Regions from separate parts of the Lelliottia jeotgali genome, predicted to be linked through region 1. Evidence: predicted binding sites of a transcription regulator. Region 1 holds the regulator's gene; each other region holds the start of a gene.

Region 1 (5,401 bases):
AAACAGGGTACAATTCGGCAGGTATAGTAAATGGCTGACAAGAATTAACATTGCATCGTTATGACCCAAATTATTCCATCAGATTTCGAGATCGCAGGCGCTGAGAGCGCAGACTTCGTGCCCATGCGGGGCGTGGCGAACCCACACCTGCAGACCATGCTGCCGAGGCTGCTGCGCCGAAAACTGCAGTTTACGCCGCACTGGCAGCGTCTCGACCTGCCGGACGGTGATTTCGTGGATTTAGCCTGGAGCGAAGATCCTGAACAGGCTAAACATAAACCGCGTCTGGTGTTGTTTCACGGTCTGGAAGGCAGTCTCCACAGCCCGTATGCCCACGGCCTGATCCACGCGGCAAAAGAGCGTGGCTGGCTCGGCGTGGTGATGCATTTTCGCGGCTGTAGCGGTGAACCGAATCGTCGCGAGCGCATTTATCACTCCGGTGAAACCGAAGACGGCACTTGGTTTTTGCACTGGCTGAAGAACAGCTACGGCAGCGTGCCGACCGCCGCTGTGGGCTATTCCCTGGGTGGCAATATGCTCGCCTGCCTGCTGGCTAAAGAGAGCGACACGGTCCCACTGGATGCGGCGGTGATCGTCTCCGCGCCGTTTATGCTTGAGCAGTGCAGCTATCATATGGAAAAGGGCTTTTCACGCGTCTATCAGCGCTACCTGCTGAACTTACTCAAGGCTAACGCCGCACGTAAGCTGAAGGCCTATCCAGATACCCTGCCGATCAGCCTGCAACAGCTGAAGCGTATGCGTCGCCTGCGCGAGTTTGACGATATGATCACCTCGAAGATCCACGGCTTTGCTGACGCCATCGACTATTATCGTCAGTGTAGCGCCATGCCGTTGCTGAACCAGATAACCAAACCGACGCTGATCATCCATGCGAAGGACGATCCCTTTATGGATCATCACTCCATTCCCGCGCCGGAACATCTGCCTGCAAACGTGCAGTATCAACTGACGGAGCACGGCGGCCACGTCGGCTTTATCGGCGGCACGTTGCGCCGCCCGAAAATGTGGCTGGAGTCGCGCATCCCCGACTGGTTAACCCCTTTTCTGGAGAGAGTAAAATGATGATTCCCTGGCAGGATCTGGCTCCCGAAACGCTGGATAGCCTGATTGAAAGCTTTGTATTACGCGAAGGCACCGATTATGGTGAACATGAACGTTCGCTTGAACAAAAGGTCGCCGATGTAAAACGGCAGCTACAAAGTGGCGAGGTGTTGCTGGTGTGGTCAGAACTGCACGAAACCGTCAACATCATGCCGCGCAATCAGTTTCGCGGTTGATTGTTCCATCTTTCCAGTCAGGGAGTTGCTATGTCCGCCAGACATCCGGTTATTGCCGTCACGGGTTCGAGTGGTGCGGGAACCACGACCACCAGCCTCGCTTTTCGCAAGATCTTCGCGCAGCTCAATCTGCGTGCTGCCGAGGTTGAGGGCGATAGTTTTCATCGCTTCACCCGTCCTGAAATGGACATGGCTATCCGCAAGGCCCGCGATTTAGGCAAGCACATCAGCTATTTCGGGCCAGACGCCAACGACTTCGGCCTGCTGGAACAGACTTTCCAGGATTACGGACATACGGGTAAAGGTCAGTCACGCAAATATCTGCACACCTATGACGAAGCGGTGCCGTGGAATCAGGTGCCTGGTACCTTCACACCGTGGCAGCCGCTGCCGGAACCGACCGATGTGCTGTTTTATGAGGGATTACACGGTGGCGTGGTGACTCCGCAGCACGACGTGGCGCGCCACGTGGATTTGCTGGTCGGCGTGGTGCCGATTGTCAATCTGGAGTGGATTCAGAAGCTGACCCGCGACATGAGCGAGCGCGGCCATTCGCGCGAAGCGGTGATGGATTCGGTAGTGCGTTCGATGGAAGATTACATTAACTTCCTGACGCCGCAGTTTTCCCGCACTCATATCAACTTCCAGCGCGTTCCCACAGTGGACACGTCCAACCCGTTTGCGGCAAAAACGATCCCTTCGCTGGACGAGAGTTTTGTGGTGATCCACTTCCGCAATCTGGACGATATTGATTATCCGTGGCTGCTGGCGATGCTGCAGGGCTCGTTTATCTCGCACATCAATACGCTGGTGGTGCCGGGTGGCAAAATGGGGCTGGCGATGGAATTGATCATGATGCCGCTGGTGCAACGGCTGATGGAAGGCAAGAAGATCGCCTAAGGTCTGTTGCCGGATGGCGCTGCGCTTATCCGGCCTACATTCAGGCTTTTGTAGGCCCGGTAAGCGTCGCGCCATCGGGCAAAATACCGCAGATGTTGCCTTTGTAGGACGGGTTAGCGAATCGCCACCCGCCAACGAATCAGGCGTCAATCACTTCATACGAATGCGTAATCTTTACCGCTTTTTCCAGCATCAACGCCACAGAGCAGTACTTCTCCGCAGACAAATCTACCGCGCGGGACACCGCGGCATCCTTCAGCTCTTTACCGGTGACGATAAAATGCAAATTGATGTGCGTAAACAGACGTGGCGCTTCCTCACGACGTTCTGACGTCAGTTTCACTTCGCAGTCGGTCACATCGTGACGGCCTTTTTGCAGAATCGACACCACGTCGATCGCACTACATCCGCCAGCGGCCATCAGCACCACTTCCATCGGGCTTGGCGCTTTATCTCCGGAGTTACCGTCCATCAAAATCTGGTGCCCTGAAGCGGATTCGCCAAGGAACGTTAAACCTTCAACCCATTTCACACGCGCTTGCATTTTCATTAACTCCAAAGTTGCATTTTTCAGAACAGATTACGCGTGCGTTACAATTCTCGCAACGGAAGGCGACCTGCATCATGCTGAAGCGAGACACCAGGAGACACGCGGCTAAAGCTATGCTAAAACAGTCTCGATGCTACAGTAATACATTGACGTTACACATGTATGCAGAGGACATCAAACTTTACTGGCTGCAAACATTGTGACAGCCAACTTCCCAGGTACGGGTAAGAATTCGATTGCAACCCCAGAGTCAGGATGCGATTTTGACTCTGAGACAGCTTATAACAGAGGATAACAGCGCATGGTGCTTGGCAAACCGCAAACAGACCCGACTCTCGAATGGTTCTTGTCTCATTGCCACATTCATAAGTACCCATCGAAGAGCACGCTGATTCACCAGGGTGAAAAAGCGGAAACGTTGTATTACATCGTCAAAGGCTCGGTGGCAGTGCTGATCAAAGATGAAGAAGGGAAAGAGATGATCCTTTCTTATCTGAACCAGGGCGATTTCATCGGTGAACTGGGCCTGTTTGAAGAAGGCCAGGAACGTAGCGCCTGGGTGCGCGCAAAATCCGCATGTGAAGTCGCTGAGATCTCCTACAAGAAATTCCGCCAGCTGATCCAGGTCAACCCGGACATCCTGATGCGTCTTTCTTCGCAGATGGCTCGCCGCCTGCAGGTCACTTCCGAGAAAGTGGGCAACCTCGCTTTCCTCGACGTTACTGGCCGCATCGCGCAGACACTGCTGAACCTGGCGAAACAACCTGACGCCATGACCCACCCGGACGGTATGCAAATTAAAATTACCCGTCAGGAAATTGGTCAGATCGTCGGCTGTTCTCGTGAGACCGTTGGCCGTATCCTGAAAATGCTGGAAGATCAAAACCTGATCTCCGCCCACGGTAAAACAATCGTGGTTTACGGAACGCGTTAATTCCGGAAAAAACGGCGTGCCATCGCAAGGTGTCACGCCGTTTTTGTCTCTGACGATTATGTGGCGCAGGCTGATTTATCACCCGGAAGTTAACTACGCACTACGTCAAACCCTGGTGTTATGTCTTCCCGTGGCCATTGGTTTAGTCCTGGGCCATCTGCAACAGGGGCTGCTTTTTTCTCTTGTTCCTGCCTGCTGCAACATTGCCGGTCTGGATACTCCCCACAAACGTTTTTTCAAACGCCTGATTATCGGCGGCTGCCTGTTTGCCGGGTGTAGCCTCGCCGTACAGCTGCTGCTGGCCCGCGATATCCCGCTGCCTTTAATCCTGACCGTGCTGGCGATGACGCTGGGCGTCACGGCGGAGATCAGCGCACTTCACGCCCGCCTGCTGCCCGCTTCACTGATTGCAGCGATATTCACGCTGAGCCTCGCCGGGAATATGCCCGTCTGGGAGCCGCTGCTGATCTACGCCGCCGGCACGCTGTGGTACGGGCTTTTTAACTGGTTTTGGTTCTGGATGTGGCGGGAACAGCCGCTGCGAGAATCCCTGAGCCTGCTGTACGTTCAGCTCGCCGATTATTGCGAAGCGAAATACACCCTGCTGACCCAGCACGCAGACCCGGAAAAATCATTGCCGCCGCTGCTGTCGCGCCAGCAAAAAGTGGTCGATTTAATCAGCCAGTGTTACCAACAACTGCACATGCTGGCGGCCAATAAAAATCATGAATACAAACGCCTGCTGCGTACCTTCCAGGTCGGGCTGGATCTGCAGGAACATATCTCAGTCAGCTTGCATCATCCGCAGGAGGTGCAAAAACTGGTAGAGCGCAGCCACGCCGAAGCAGTGCTGCGCTGGAATGCCCAGACGGTCGCGACTCGCCTGCGCGTGTTGGCGGACGATATTCTTTATCACCGCTACCCGACCCGCTTTACGATGGATAAACAGCTGGGTGCGCTGGAGAAAATTGCGCGCCAGCACCCGGATAACCCGGTCGGACAGTTTTGCGCCTGGCATTTCAGCCGTATCGCGCGGGTGTTGAGAACTCAGCGTCCGCTCTATGCACGTGACCTGATGGCCGATAAGCAAAAACGGCTGCCGCTGTTGCCTGCACTCAAAAGCTATCTGTCGCTGAAATCCGCCGCTCTGCGCAATGCCGCGCGCATCAGCGTGATGCTCAGCGCGGCCAGCCTGATGGGCGTGGCGCTGCACTTACCCAAACCCTACTGGATTTTAATGACCGTGCTGTTTGTCACTCAGAACGGATATGGCGCCACGCGGGTGCGCATTCTGCATCGGGCACTCGGCACGTTCGCGGGTTTGGTGATTGCTGGGGTGACGCTGCACTTCCACGTACCCGATGGCTACACCCTGCTGGGGATGCTGGTGATCACTCTGGTGGGGTATTTGATTATCCGTAAAAACTACGGCTGGGCGATGGTCGGGTTTACGGTGACGGCAGTGTATACCCTGCAACTGCTGACCCTGAACGGCGAGCAGTATATTGTCGCGCGGCTGGTCGATACGCTGATTGGCTGTCTGATTGCCTTTGGCGGGATGGTCTGGCTGTGGCCACAGTGGCAAAGCGGACTGTTACGCCAGAACGCCCATGACGCGCTCGAAGCCGATCAGCAGGCGATTCGGCTGATCCTGAGCGACGATCCTAAAGCATCGCCGCTGGCCTATCAGCGCATGAAGGTCAACCAGGCACACAACGC
Region 2 (5,401 bases), on a different contig from region 1:
TTGAACCCAGGGACCGATAATCACTTCGCTGCGCGTCACGCCCGCCACTTTCAGTACGCCGCGAAAAAGCTCATTGCCGCGAAGTGTCGATTCCAGTGAACTCAAATCTCCCAAAATATAGTCAATTTTATTGTTCTCAATCGCATCAATAAGGCCGTTAACGCTGTGTCGGGTGACGATCACCACATCGCTGCCAAATCGTTCCTGGAGATAGCGCGCCGAGAACGACCCCGCCAGCACGCCAACGCGCTGGCTACGGATGCTCTCTTCATCCCACAAAAAGGGTTGCTTGATACGGTTGTAATAGACGTTATGCCAGGCAACGTCGGGGCCGATTCGCCCGGCGGCGTGATCAAGGTCTGTTTTCTCTGCGACGTCCACCAGGCGCACCGGCCAGCGCTGCTGCGCCAGCTCCTCGGCATAGTTATCGACAAAATGGACATCCACCTCCATGCCTAGCAGCTCGCGCATGTCATGGATCATGTTGATAGCGGTTCCCTGATAGCCTCGATCGTCTTTCCAGATTATCGGCGCGAAATTCTCATTTTTAGGCAGCCAGATTTGCAGACGATTATTCGCAAGCCAGGTACGTTCTTCTTTCGAGAGGGTAATGCGGCTGAGCAGATACTGTCGTTTACTCTCTTCCAGCGCTTTGCGCATCGCCCCGCTGCGATACCACTCGCCGATAAAAGCGTTCACTTTTTCGCGCAGATCCTTCAATTCTGGGCTGAATGCCAGCACCACCGGAATGCGCAGTTCAGGGAAGGGCCGGGAGATAAGATAATAACGCTGGGTATTTTCCATTTCGCTGGCGTCATTAATGTAGAAATCTGCCTGGTGTTCGCCGAGCAGCCGAAAGGCTTCTTCACTGCTGGCGACCAGTCGTAGCGAGCGGAATTTCAGATCCGGGTAGCGCTTTTGCACGCTTTCCAGCGTAGCGTCGTTCTGGCGAAACAAGACTCTGGCATGAGAGAGTTCGTCGGCCGTATTGACCGACATGGTCGGACTGGCGACAACCACTTCGTTATTAAAAAGCTGCGATGAGAGGATTTTGGTGCGCGCACGGGCTTCGGTTCGCAGGACACCGGCATAGACGCCGTATCCGTCATCATTAAAACGCTGGCCGATTTCAGGACCGGAAATCGGCTGGAGCTGTAAGTGAATATCTAATTTTTGGTTGATGGCGCGAACCAGTTCCGGGTAAAACCCCTGAAACTCACCCTGCGGCGTGCGCCAGAATTCGAAGCTGTCGGCATCGTAAATCCAGACAGGAATAACATGTGATTCGGGTGTCGGTTGTGCACAAGCCGCTCGTGCCCAGACCAGGGCTGTGAGGATTGCTATCAAGAAAAACGATGTGATGCGAGGCGTCCGGCGGCGCATATTCACAGTGGTTCCCCAGAGAATTTTTATTGTCTTTTAAAAAGCAGTCTAGCTAACTGCTGGATTCGTGAGTAGAGATTTCTTAACTTTATGCAATAGCTCGCCATTTCCTTCTCTTTATCTGAATTTGTGAGGCGGCTTTCGTTTTTTAAAACATTTTTTCAGTTAATTTGAAAGTGTGTTTGTTAGATAGTAAGGTTGGGTGGATTAGCTATCTGTAGCGGCAAAAACCGCAACGCATTCAGGAGATGAAGAATGAAAATTGCACTGATGATGGAAAACAGCCAGGCTGGCAAAAACTCCACTATCCTCAACGAATTAAAAACCGTCGTCGATGAGAAGGGATTCCCGGTCTATAACGTCGGGATGAGTGACGAGAACGATCACCATCTGACCTATATTCACCTGGGCATCATGGCCAGCATCCTGTTGAATTCTAAAGCTGTCGACTTCGTCGTGACGGGTTGCGGGACCGGGCAGGGCGCGTTGATGTCCCTGAACATCCATCCGGGCGTGATCTGCGGCTACTGTATCGACCCGGCAGATGCGTTCCTGTTTGCGCAAATTAACAACGGTAACGCGCTGTCTCTGCCGTTCGCCAAAGGCTTCGGCTGGGGCGCGGAGTTGAACGTACGCTTTATCTTCGAAAAAGCGTTCACTGGCCGCAAAGGTGAAGGCTATCCACCAGAGCGTAAAGAGCCGCAGGTGCGCAACGCCGGTATACTGAACCAGGTGAAAGCCGCCGTGGTGAAAGACAACTATCTTGATACCCTGCGCGCCATCGATCCTGAACTGGTGAAAACCGCGGTGTCCGGCCAGCGTTTCCAGCAGTGCTTCTTCGAAAACTGTCAGGACAAAGAGATCGAAGCCTTTGTTCGCGGTATTGTCGGTTAATCCGTCATTCGAATATGCCGGGTGGCGCTTCGCTTACCCGGCCTACTAAACCTGTTTCATTGTCTATTCGACACTGCACTTCCCGCGTCTTTTGTGAGTCGCAAGGTATCAAACATCCCCACCAGACAAATCAGCGCGATGGCGACAAAGGCCAGACGGAAGCTGATTCCTGGCACATTTCCCATTCCCAGAACCGCCCCCAGTGTTTCCCCGATACGAATACCAATCGCTCCGAGCGTGATCCCAAGCCCGACAGCCAGCTGCGTCGCGGTGGAAAACAACGTATTGGCGTAGCTCATTTGCGCCGATGGCACATCCGAAAATGCCAGAGTGCTAACGGCAGTAAACTGAATAGAACGGAACACACCACCCAGATAAAGGATGAGCATAATCAGCCAGACCGGCGTTTGTGGGGTGATAAACGCGCAGGCCAGCAGCGACAGGACGTTTAACGCACCATTCATCAGCAATAGTTTTCTGAATCCGAGACTGCGAATCAGCGGCGTGGTCGCCGGTTTAATCGTCAGATTGCCGACAAATACCGCCAGCACCAACAGGCCGGAGTGAAAAGCGTCCATCCCGAATCCGACCTGGAACATCAGCGGCAGCAGGAAAGGGACCGCGCTAATGGAGGCCCGGAACAGGGAACCGCCGTACATCGTCACGCGAAATGTCGGAACCTGCATGGCGTCGAGGCGAATCATCGGCCACTGGGCTCGCTGAAAATGGCGCAGGGCATAAATGAGTGTTGCCGCGCCCACGGCCAACAGGCAGAGAGTGAGAACTAATCCTTCGGACTGTTGCGCCCCCATTAACTCCATAGCATAAACCAGGCTTACCATCGCAACGGTGGTGGCGATAAAACCGGGTGTATCGAACGGTCGACGCGTGTCTTCGCGCAGATCGGGAATAATCCGCAGTGCCAGAATAATCGCCACTATCCCGAGCGGCACATTAATGAAGAAGATCCAGCGCCAGTCGGCGTAGCTGGTGATAAATCCTCCGAGCGGCGGACCAATAATCGGCGCAACCAGCGCGGGCCAGGTAAGGGTCGCGATAGCGGTGATAAGCTGATGCTTGGGCGTGGTACGCAGCACGGCGAGCCTGCCTACCGGGACCATCAGCGCGCCACCCATACCCTGAAGCACGCGCATGGCGACAAACTGATCGACTGTGGTGGACAGGCCACACAGAACGGAAGCCAGCGTAAAAATTGCCAGCGCCACAGCGAACACCCTGCGTGCGCCAAAACGATCGGCAATCCAGCCGCTGGCGGGGATCAATACCGCCAGCGTAATCAGGTAGGCGCTGATACCGATATTCAAATCGACGGCCTGCACGGCAAAACTTTTTGCCATATCCGGAAGCGCGGTGGCAATGACTGTGCCGTCGAGAAACTCCATAAAGAACGCCCCGGCAACCAGCAGCGCCGCAGGCGACAAGCCGCGACTCTCTTTCCCGGTGATGTTTTCGGTCATCTTTACCCTGCCATATCAAAAAATTTTATAAAAATTTACTGGAACTTATAAGTTCCTAACCTATGGATTTGCCGTGATTTTTTATAACAACTTGGCAGCATTGTTGGTTTTATAACCGTGATACACATCACATAACCATTGATTTTTGTGATGCTGGTCATATTATATGCGCATAGACAATAACACCTGCATAACACATTACCGGAGCATAAAATGAAACTGCGCAAAATCCTGAAAAGCATGTGGGCAAACTACTGCAATACGTTCAAAGACGTACCACCAGGCGCAATGTTCTGATGAAAAAAACCTGCTTCGGCAGGTTTTTTTGTGCCTGCGGTCGACGAGAGGGAAGATGAAAGGGCACTCATTTTGTTACTATGGCGCTCTTTATTGAAGGAGCTTCCTATGTCTCAAAATCTGAGCGCCGATCAGGAACTGGTATCTGACGTCGTCGCGTGCCAGTTGGTCATCAAACAAATCCTGGATGTGTTAGACGTTATCACCCCGACCGAAGTGCGGGAAAAAATGTCCACCCAACTGAAAAACATCGATTTCACCAGCCATCCTGCTGCGGCGGATCCCGTTACGCTTCGCGCCATTCAAAAAGCCATTGCGCTTATCGAACTCAAGTTCACACCGCAGGGTGAGTCACACTAAAATAAACCGATGTTTTGAATTTTGAAACAGGTTTTTGCCGGGTGGCGCTTCGCTTACCCGGCCTACAAAACCCCGTAGGCCCGTGCAAACGAAGTGCCGCCGGGCGTCTTTGACTGGCAGCACGCTGTTCGCGATTAGAAGAAGGTTTGCACCAGCAGATAACTGGCGGCACAGGCGCAGCTCACGCCGATCAGCCCCGGCAGAATAAAGCTGTGGTTGATAATAAACTTGCCGATTTTGGTCGTACCGGAGCGGTCAAAGCCAATACAGGCCAGATCGCTTGGATAAGTCGGCAGGACGAAATAGCCGTAAGAGGCCGGGAAGAATGCGATTAACATTTTCGGCTCGATGCCCAGCATCAGGCCCATCGGTGCGACGGCGGTGAGCGCTGCGGCCTGGCTGTTCACCAGTTTAGAGACCAGGAACAGTACGATGGCATAGGTCCACGGATGACTTTTCACCACGCCCTCCAGCGCCATTTTCAGCTCGTCGAGGTGCGCCTGGAAAAAGGTATCGCTCATCCACGCGACGCCGAACACCGAGAAAATCGCCACCATCCCGGCTTTAAATACGGCGCCGTTCGAAATGGCGGAGGCATTGACCTTACAGGCAATCAGCATCACGGCCCCGGCAATCAGCATCATCATCTGAATCACCAGGTTCATCGACAACGCCGTCATTTTACCTTTAATTTCGAAGGCAGGTCGTAAATCGGGCAGGGCACCCAGCAGAACCACCACGGCGATCCCGGCGAAGAAAATCCATGTTGACCAGTACGCCTGCTTCGGAAAGCGCTGATTCATTAGCGTTTCGGTGCTGCCGTAAATAAATTCGCGCTGTTTTGGGTCGGTTAATTTCTCCTGAAACTCAGCGTCATCAGCCAGATCTTTCCCGCGACGCAGGCTCCAGAGCGCGGCGATCATCACGCCAAACAGCGAGGCGGGAACCGAAACGGCCAGAATCTCAAGGATGCCCCACGCCTGACCTAC
Region 3 (5,401 bases), on a different contig from region 1:
CCCTTTAGCTACCGTCGGGAAAGGATAAAAACGCAGAGATTCATCGCGATAATAGATCTGCCCGACCAGTTCCTGCCCCCAGAAATCGGTGTCGGAATATTGCAGGCTAACCAGATGTCGCTCGGTGCCAGGGATACGGTCAGAGCTAAATCCGCTGGAGGTGCGAGCCGTGCCATTGCCGGTGACGGCGCTCATATTCTTGTCCAGATACAACCCGTAATCATCGTCACCCTGGCTTTTGTAATACTGCGTGACCAGCTGTAGCTGACGGGTTTCGTCAATTTCAATCGTACCGGTGCCCATCACGTCCAGACGATCCGAATGCTGCAATCCGGTCTGGGTATTGTCGAAGGTGAGTGCATCACCGTTACCGTCGTACCAACCGCCAAAGCGCTGATAGGCTACGGACAGGCGGCCCGAGGCGTGATCGTTGCCACCGCTGACGGCGGCAGCCACGCGCTCATCGCGATCGTCGCTATTGTTAAAGCCGCTTTTACCGCCCAGTTCCAGGTCGACCTGGGTTTCCGGCTGGCCTTTTTTGGTGACGATATTAATCAGGCCGCCGGTACTGCCGCCGCCATACAGTGAAGTGGAACCGGAAATAACTTCAATGTGCTCGACGTTAAACGGGTCAATAGAATCCAGCTGGCGGCTGTCGGTGCGCGACGAGTTCAATCGCACGCCGTCGATCAGCACCACAATCGCGCGGCCACGCATGTTCATTCCGTAGTTGGTGCGCCCCTGGCTGCTGACGTCCATGCCAGGAATCAGTTGGCCGAGAATATCCTTGAACTCTTTCCCGCCCTGAACCTGTTGTTCAATCTCCTGGCCTTCGATAATCCACGTCGTCTGAGCCATTTCGGCGACGGTGCGATGGCTACGGTTGGCGCTAACAATCAGATTGTCTTCGTTTTTTTGTTCTGCATACAGCGGCATCGCGATGGCCAGTAGAACAGGGTTGAGCACCCAGAGGCTCTTCTTCATCATCATTCCTTGTTGAGCTTTTGCTCTTTGTTTTCGGCAGGTCAAATTACACAATCGAAACATTGTGAAATAAATGTAAACACGAATAGTGCCGAGAAAGAGTCTCATTATCAACCCGCTGAATTAAGAGGGTTTACAGGATAAGAATTTGAAAAGGAGGGGGAGAGGACAAGAAAAAGGGCGGTGACCCGCCCTGATAATCAGAGTTTGAGCAGCTCAGGCCAAAGGCGCAGGGTGGTGCGGGAGATACTTTGCAATTTTTCCAGGCTTGCGCCTTCGCGCGCGCTGATCGACATCCCCTGAAGCACACAGCTTAAAAATTGTGTGAGTTCGAGGGGATCGCAATGCGCCGGGATCTCACCGCGTTCTTGTCGCTGGCGTAGAAACGCGCCCAACGTCTCTTCCTGCATCGCATGGCGCGATTTCACTGTATTAGCGATATCTTTCGACGCGGCGGCAAGCGTGGCGGAAGTGTTAATCATGAAACAGCCCGCTGGCGTGTCTTTGCTGGTAAAGCAGGCCGAGATGGCCGCGAAGTAATCCTGCAATGCTTGCTCAACGCTTTTCTCTTCGCAAAACAGCTGAGCTTCATGTTTGGCCGCGAAACGCGTGATGTAGCGATCGAGCACTGCGCGGAACAGGCCTTCTTTATTGGTGAATTCTGCATACAGCGTCGGGGCTTTGGCGCCCGTCGCTTCGACCAGGTCGGAGAGCGAGGTGGCTTCATACCCATGCTGCCAGAAGAGTGTCATGGCCTTATCGAGCGCCGCATCCCTGTCGAACACTTTCGGTCGGCCACGGCTTTTTTTTACGCAACTCGTGACGTCGGTTGTCATTTGCCGTTGTACCTGTGTTGGTTTGTTGAATGATCATTATAAAAATTATAGCCACCCGCGACCAGCACTGATTTCACAAAAATAAATTAATCATATGGGTATGAAAAATAAGAGGTTTAAAATTAATTTAATGGTCATTATAAAATTATGTTGACGTGTGACCTGGATCACATCTATCATTTACCTATCGATCGTTAAGTAAATAACTAACGACCTCCCAAATTCATCTGTTAAAGGCTAATAATCATGAAAACTATCAACACCCTTATCGCTGCTGCTGTACTGAGTTCACTGTCATTCGCAAGCTTCGCGGCTGTAGAAGTGCAGTCCACCCCGGCTGACCAGCATAAAGTCGGTACTATCTCTGCAAATGCAGGTACCAACCTGGGTTCACTGGAAGACCAGTTAGCACAGAAAGCAGAAGAAATGGGCGCGAAATCATTCCGCATCACTTCTGTAACCGGTCCGAACAACCTTCATGGTACCGCTGTTATCTACAAATAAGCCTGGCGTAACCCTCATATATGCCACTGCTATAAAAAAGGCCCTGCTGAAAAGCAGGGCCTTTTTTCGTTCTATCTATTCTTAAAGCGCCTGTTGCCCTACATCGTGATGCGGTGTGACATCCACCGGCATTCCCGAGCGCACGTCCATCGCTTTTTCCATCACCGCGCTATCTGCACGGGCCTTGAAGGTCTGCATCGCGGCGTTAAGCGTAATCGGCAGCGTTTGTGGATCATCACCAATGTTCTTCGACAGCGGCTGGTGAATCTCCACCAGACGTCTCCCGCCCGGCTCTTCAGACACTTTGATCGGCGTGTTGATAATATTGACCTTGGTTCCTGGTGTTATCACGCGGAACAGCGTCTCGATATCCCCGTCGCGCAGGCGAATACAGCCAGAACTCACGCGCATCCCGATACCAAAATCAGCGTTGGTGCCATGCAGCAAATAGACGCCACCGTAAGCGGCGAGGCGAATGGCGTGATGACCCATTGGGTTATCCGGACCCGCCGGAACCACGGCAGGCAGATCAATCCCCTGGGCTTTATAGCGCGCACGAATATTGGCCGTCGGCGTCCAGGTTGGGTTGGCGCGTTTATCCGAAACGGTGGTCACCATCGTCGGCGTCAGGGTGTCGCCGCCCAACTGACCAATCCCGATGGGATAAACCGTCACTTCACTTTTACCCGGCGGGTAATAATAGAGGCGCAGTTCGGCGAGGTTTATCACCAGACCTTCGCGCGGTGCATCAGGCAGCAGCGTTTGCAGCGGGATGGTCAGGACGCTGCCGGGGCGCGGTACGTACGGGTCGACACCAGGGTTGGCCTGTAACAATGCCAGGAAGCCGACGTTGTATTTTTTGGCAATCGCCTCCAGCGAACCGCCATCATTTTCCACCACGTGGAAGCGGTTCTCGCCTACCAGACGGCTTCCGGCTGGGGGCAGAGGCCAGGTATTAGCCCGAGCGGGCAGGGCGATCGCGACGGTTGCCGCGAGAGCAAAAAGGGTTATCCAGCGAGTAAAACGCAGAGTCATCATCACCAATATCCACAATAATATTCAGGTTATTGTTATGTAAAAGTTAATTGCTGATTATGACCAACAGGCGTGTCGGGAAACGCAGGGGAAGTGCAAAGAGTTTGTAAATATTGCCCCGGCAGACGTCACGCCGCCGGGGCAGACAGCAAGATTACGCCGCCGCGTTCTCTTCTAGCTGACGCATAAAGTTTCGCACCCACTCCATGCGCGTTTTACGATCGCTCAGTTCCTGCATGAACTTCAGACGCGTTGGGCCATCGAGGCGGAAATGCTGCGGCTGTTTTTGCAACAAACCAATAAGCCAGATCGGATCGACGTGATTTTTCTCCGCAAATTCAATCACACCGCCCTTATCGTTGCCTTCGAGCTTACGAATCCCCAGCTTCTGCGCCAGCTGGCGCAGTCGGGCGATATCGAGCAGGTTACGCGCCGCATCTGGCAGCAGGCCAAAACGATCAATCAGCTCGACTTTTAGCTCCTCCAGCTCGGTTTCTTTTTTGGCGCTGGCAATGCGCTTATAGAACGACAGGCGCGTGTTCACATCCGGGATGAAATCATCCGGCAGCAGGGCAGGCATACGCAGTTCCACCTCCGTTTGCTGGCTAGTAAGATCCTCCAGGGACGGTTCACGGCCTTCTTTCAGCGCATCGACGGCATTTTCCAGCAGCTCCATATACAGCGAGAAACCGATGGTTTCCATCGAACCACTTTGATCTTCGCCGAGCAGTTCACCGGCGCCACGGATCTCAAGGTCGTGCGTCGCCAGCGCGAAACCGGCGCCCAGATCTTCCAGAGAGGCGATTGCTTCCAGACGTTTTTGCGCGTCAGTGGTCATCGCTTTCGGATGCGGTGTCAGCAGCCAGGCGTAGGCCTGATGGTGAGAACGCCCGACGCGCCCGCGCAGTTGGTGAAGCTGTGCCAGACCGAAGTGATCGGCCCGTTCGATGATGATGGTATTCGCCGTCGGAATGTCGATCCCGGTTTCGATAATCGTGGTGCAGACCAGCACGTTGAAACGCTGGTGGTGGAAATCGTTCATCACCCGCTCCAGCTCGCGCTCACGCATCTGGCCGTGACCGATGGCAATGCGGGCTTCGGGCACCAGCTCCGCCAGCTTATCTGCCGCTTTCTGGATATTTTCAACGTCGTTGTAGAGGTAGTAAACCTGGCCGCCGCGCAGCACTTCACGCAGGATCGCCTCGCGCACCACCAGGCTGTCGTATTCACGCACAAAGGTTTTCACCGCCAGACGACGGGCAGGCGGCGTGGCAATAATCGACAGATCGCGCATCCCGCTCATCGCCATATTCAGCGTACGCGGAATCGGGGTGGCGGTGAGCGTCAGGATATCCACATCCGCACGCATCGCTTTGATACGCTCTTTGTGACGCACGCCGAAGCGGTGCTCCTCATCGACGATCAACAGGCCTAAATCTTTCCACTTCACATCGCTTTGCAGCAGCTTGTGGGTGCCGATCAGAATATCTATTTTGCCTTCGCTTGCCTGCTCCAGAATCTGCGTCTGCTCTTTTGCACTGCGAAAACGCGACAGCATCTCAATGCGCACCGGCCAGTTGGCGAAGCGGTCGCGGAAGTTGTCATAGTGCTGCTGGGCCAGCAGCGTGGTCGGCACCAGCACCGCGACCTGTTTATTGTTTTCCACGGCCAGGAAGGTGGCGCGCATCGCCACTTCGGTTTTGCCGAAGCCAACGTCACCGCACACCAGGCGATCCATCGCCAGCGGCTGACACATATCGCTGAGTACGGCGTTAATGGCCTGGGCCTGATCCGGCGTGGTTTCAAACGGGAAGCTGTCACAGAACAGCTGATATTGTTCTTTATCGTGCTTAAAGGCGTAGCCCGTTTTCGCCGCGCGCTGGGCATAAATATCCAGCAGCTCGGCGGCGACATCACGCACTTTTTCAGCGGCTTTCTGGCGCGCGCGCGTCCAGGCATCACTGCCCAGTTTATGCAGCGGGGCGCTCTCTTCCGCGCCACCGGCGTAGCGGCTGATCAAATGCAGAGAAGACACCGGTACG

Evidence for each region. The regulator CRP, encoded in region 1, controls carbon source genes, mostly activating them, when cyclic AMP is high. The targets are predictions, from matches to a motif close to ATGTGANNNNNNTCACAT.
Region 2: azuC (stress response protein AzuC) is a predicted target of CRP. The motif match lies at 3,901-3,918, and genes of this name have one in related genera.
Region 3: bhsA (multiple stress resistance protein BhsA) is a predicted target of CRP. The motif match lies at 1,976-1,993, and genes of this name have one in related genera.

What each region holds. Positions count from the first base shown of each region.
Region 1 is NZ_JAENMQ010000015.1:20,490-25,890, forward strand. Features, by position in the region: gene JBO43_RS20535 (hydrolase) at 61-1,083, shown strand; gene JBO43_RS20540 (YheU family protein) at 1,080-1,298, shown strand; gene JBO43_RS20545 (phosphoribulokinase) at 1,329-2,198, shown strand; gene JBO43_RS20550 (OsmC family protein) at 2,338-2,742, opposite strand; gene crp (cAMP-activated global transcriptional regulator CRP) at 3,050-3,682, shown strand; gene JBO43_RS20560 (YccS/YhfK family putative transporter) at 3,741-5,401, shown strand, end outside.
Region 2 is NZ_JAENMQ010000001.1:768,125-773,525, reverse strand. Features, by position in the region: gene JBO43_RS03740 (HD domain-containing phosphohydrolase) at 1-1,383, opposite strand, end outside; gene JBO43_RS03735 (RpiB/LacA/LacB family sugar-phosphate isomerase) at 1,639-2,277, shown strand; gene JBO43_RS03730 (MFS transporter) at 2,334-3,755, opposite strand; gene azuC (stress response protein AzuC) at 3,969-4,052, shown strand; gene JBO43_RS03720 (DUF2766 family protein) at 4,161-4,412, shown strand; gene JBO43_RS03715 (anaerobic C4-dicarboxylate transporter) at 4,547-5,401, opposite strand, start outside.
Region 3 is NZ_JAENMQ010000003.1:169,998-175,398, reverse strand. Features, by position in the region: gene JBO43_RS09635 (TonB-dependent siderophore receptor) at 1-984, opposite strand, end outside; gene comR (TetR family copper-responsive transcriptional repressor ComR) at 1,185-1,820, opposite strand; gene bhsA (multiple stress resistance protein BhsA) at 2,067-2,324, shown strand; gene ldtC (L,D-transpeptidase LdtC) at 2,406-3,365, opposite strand; gene mfd (transcription-repair coupling factor) at 3,514-5,401, opposite strand, start outside.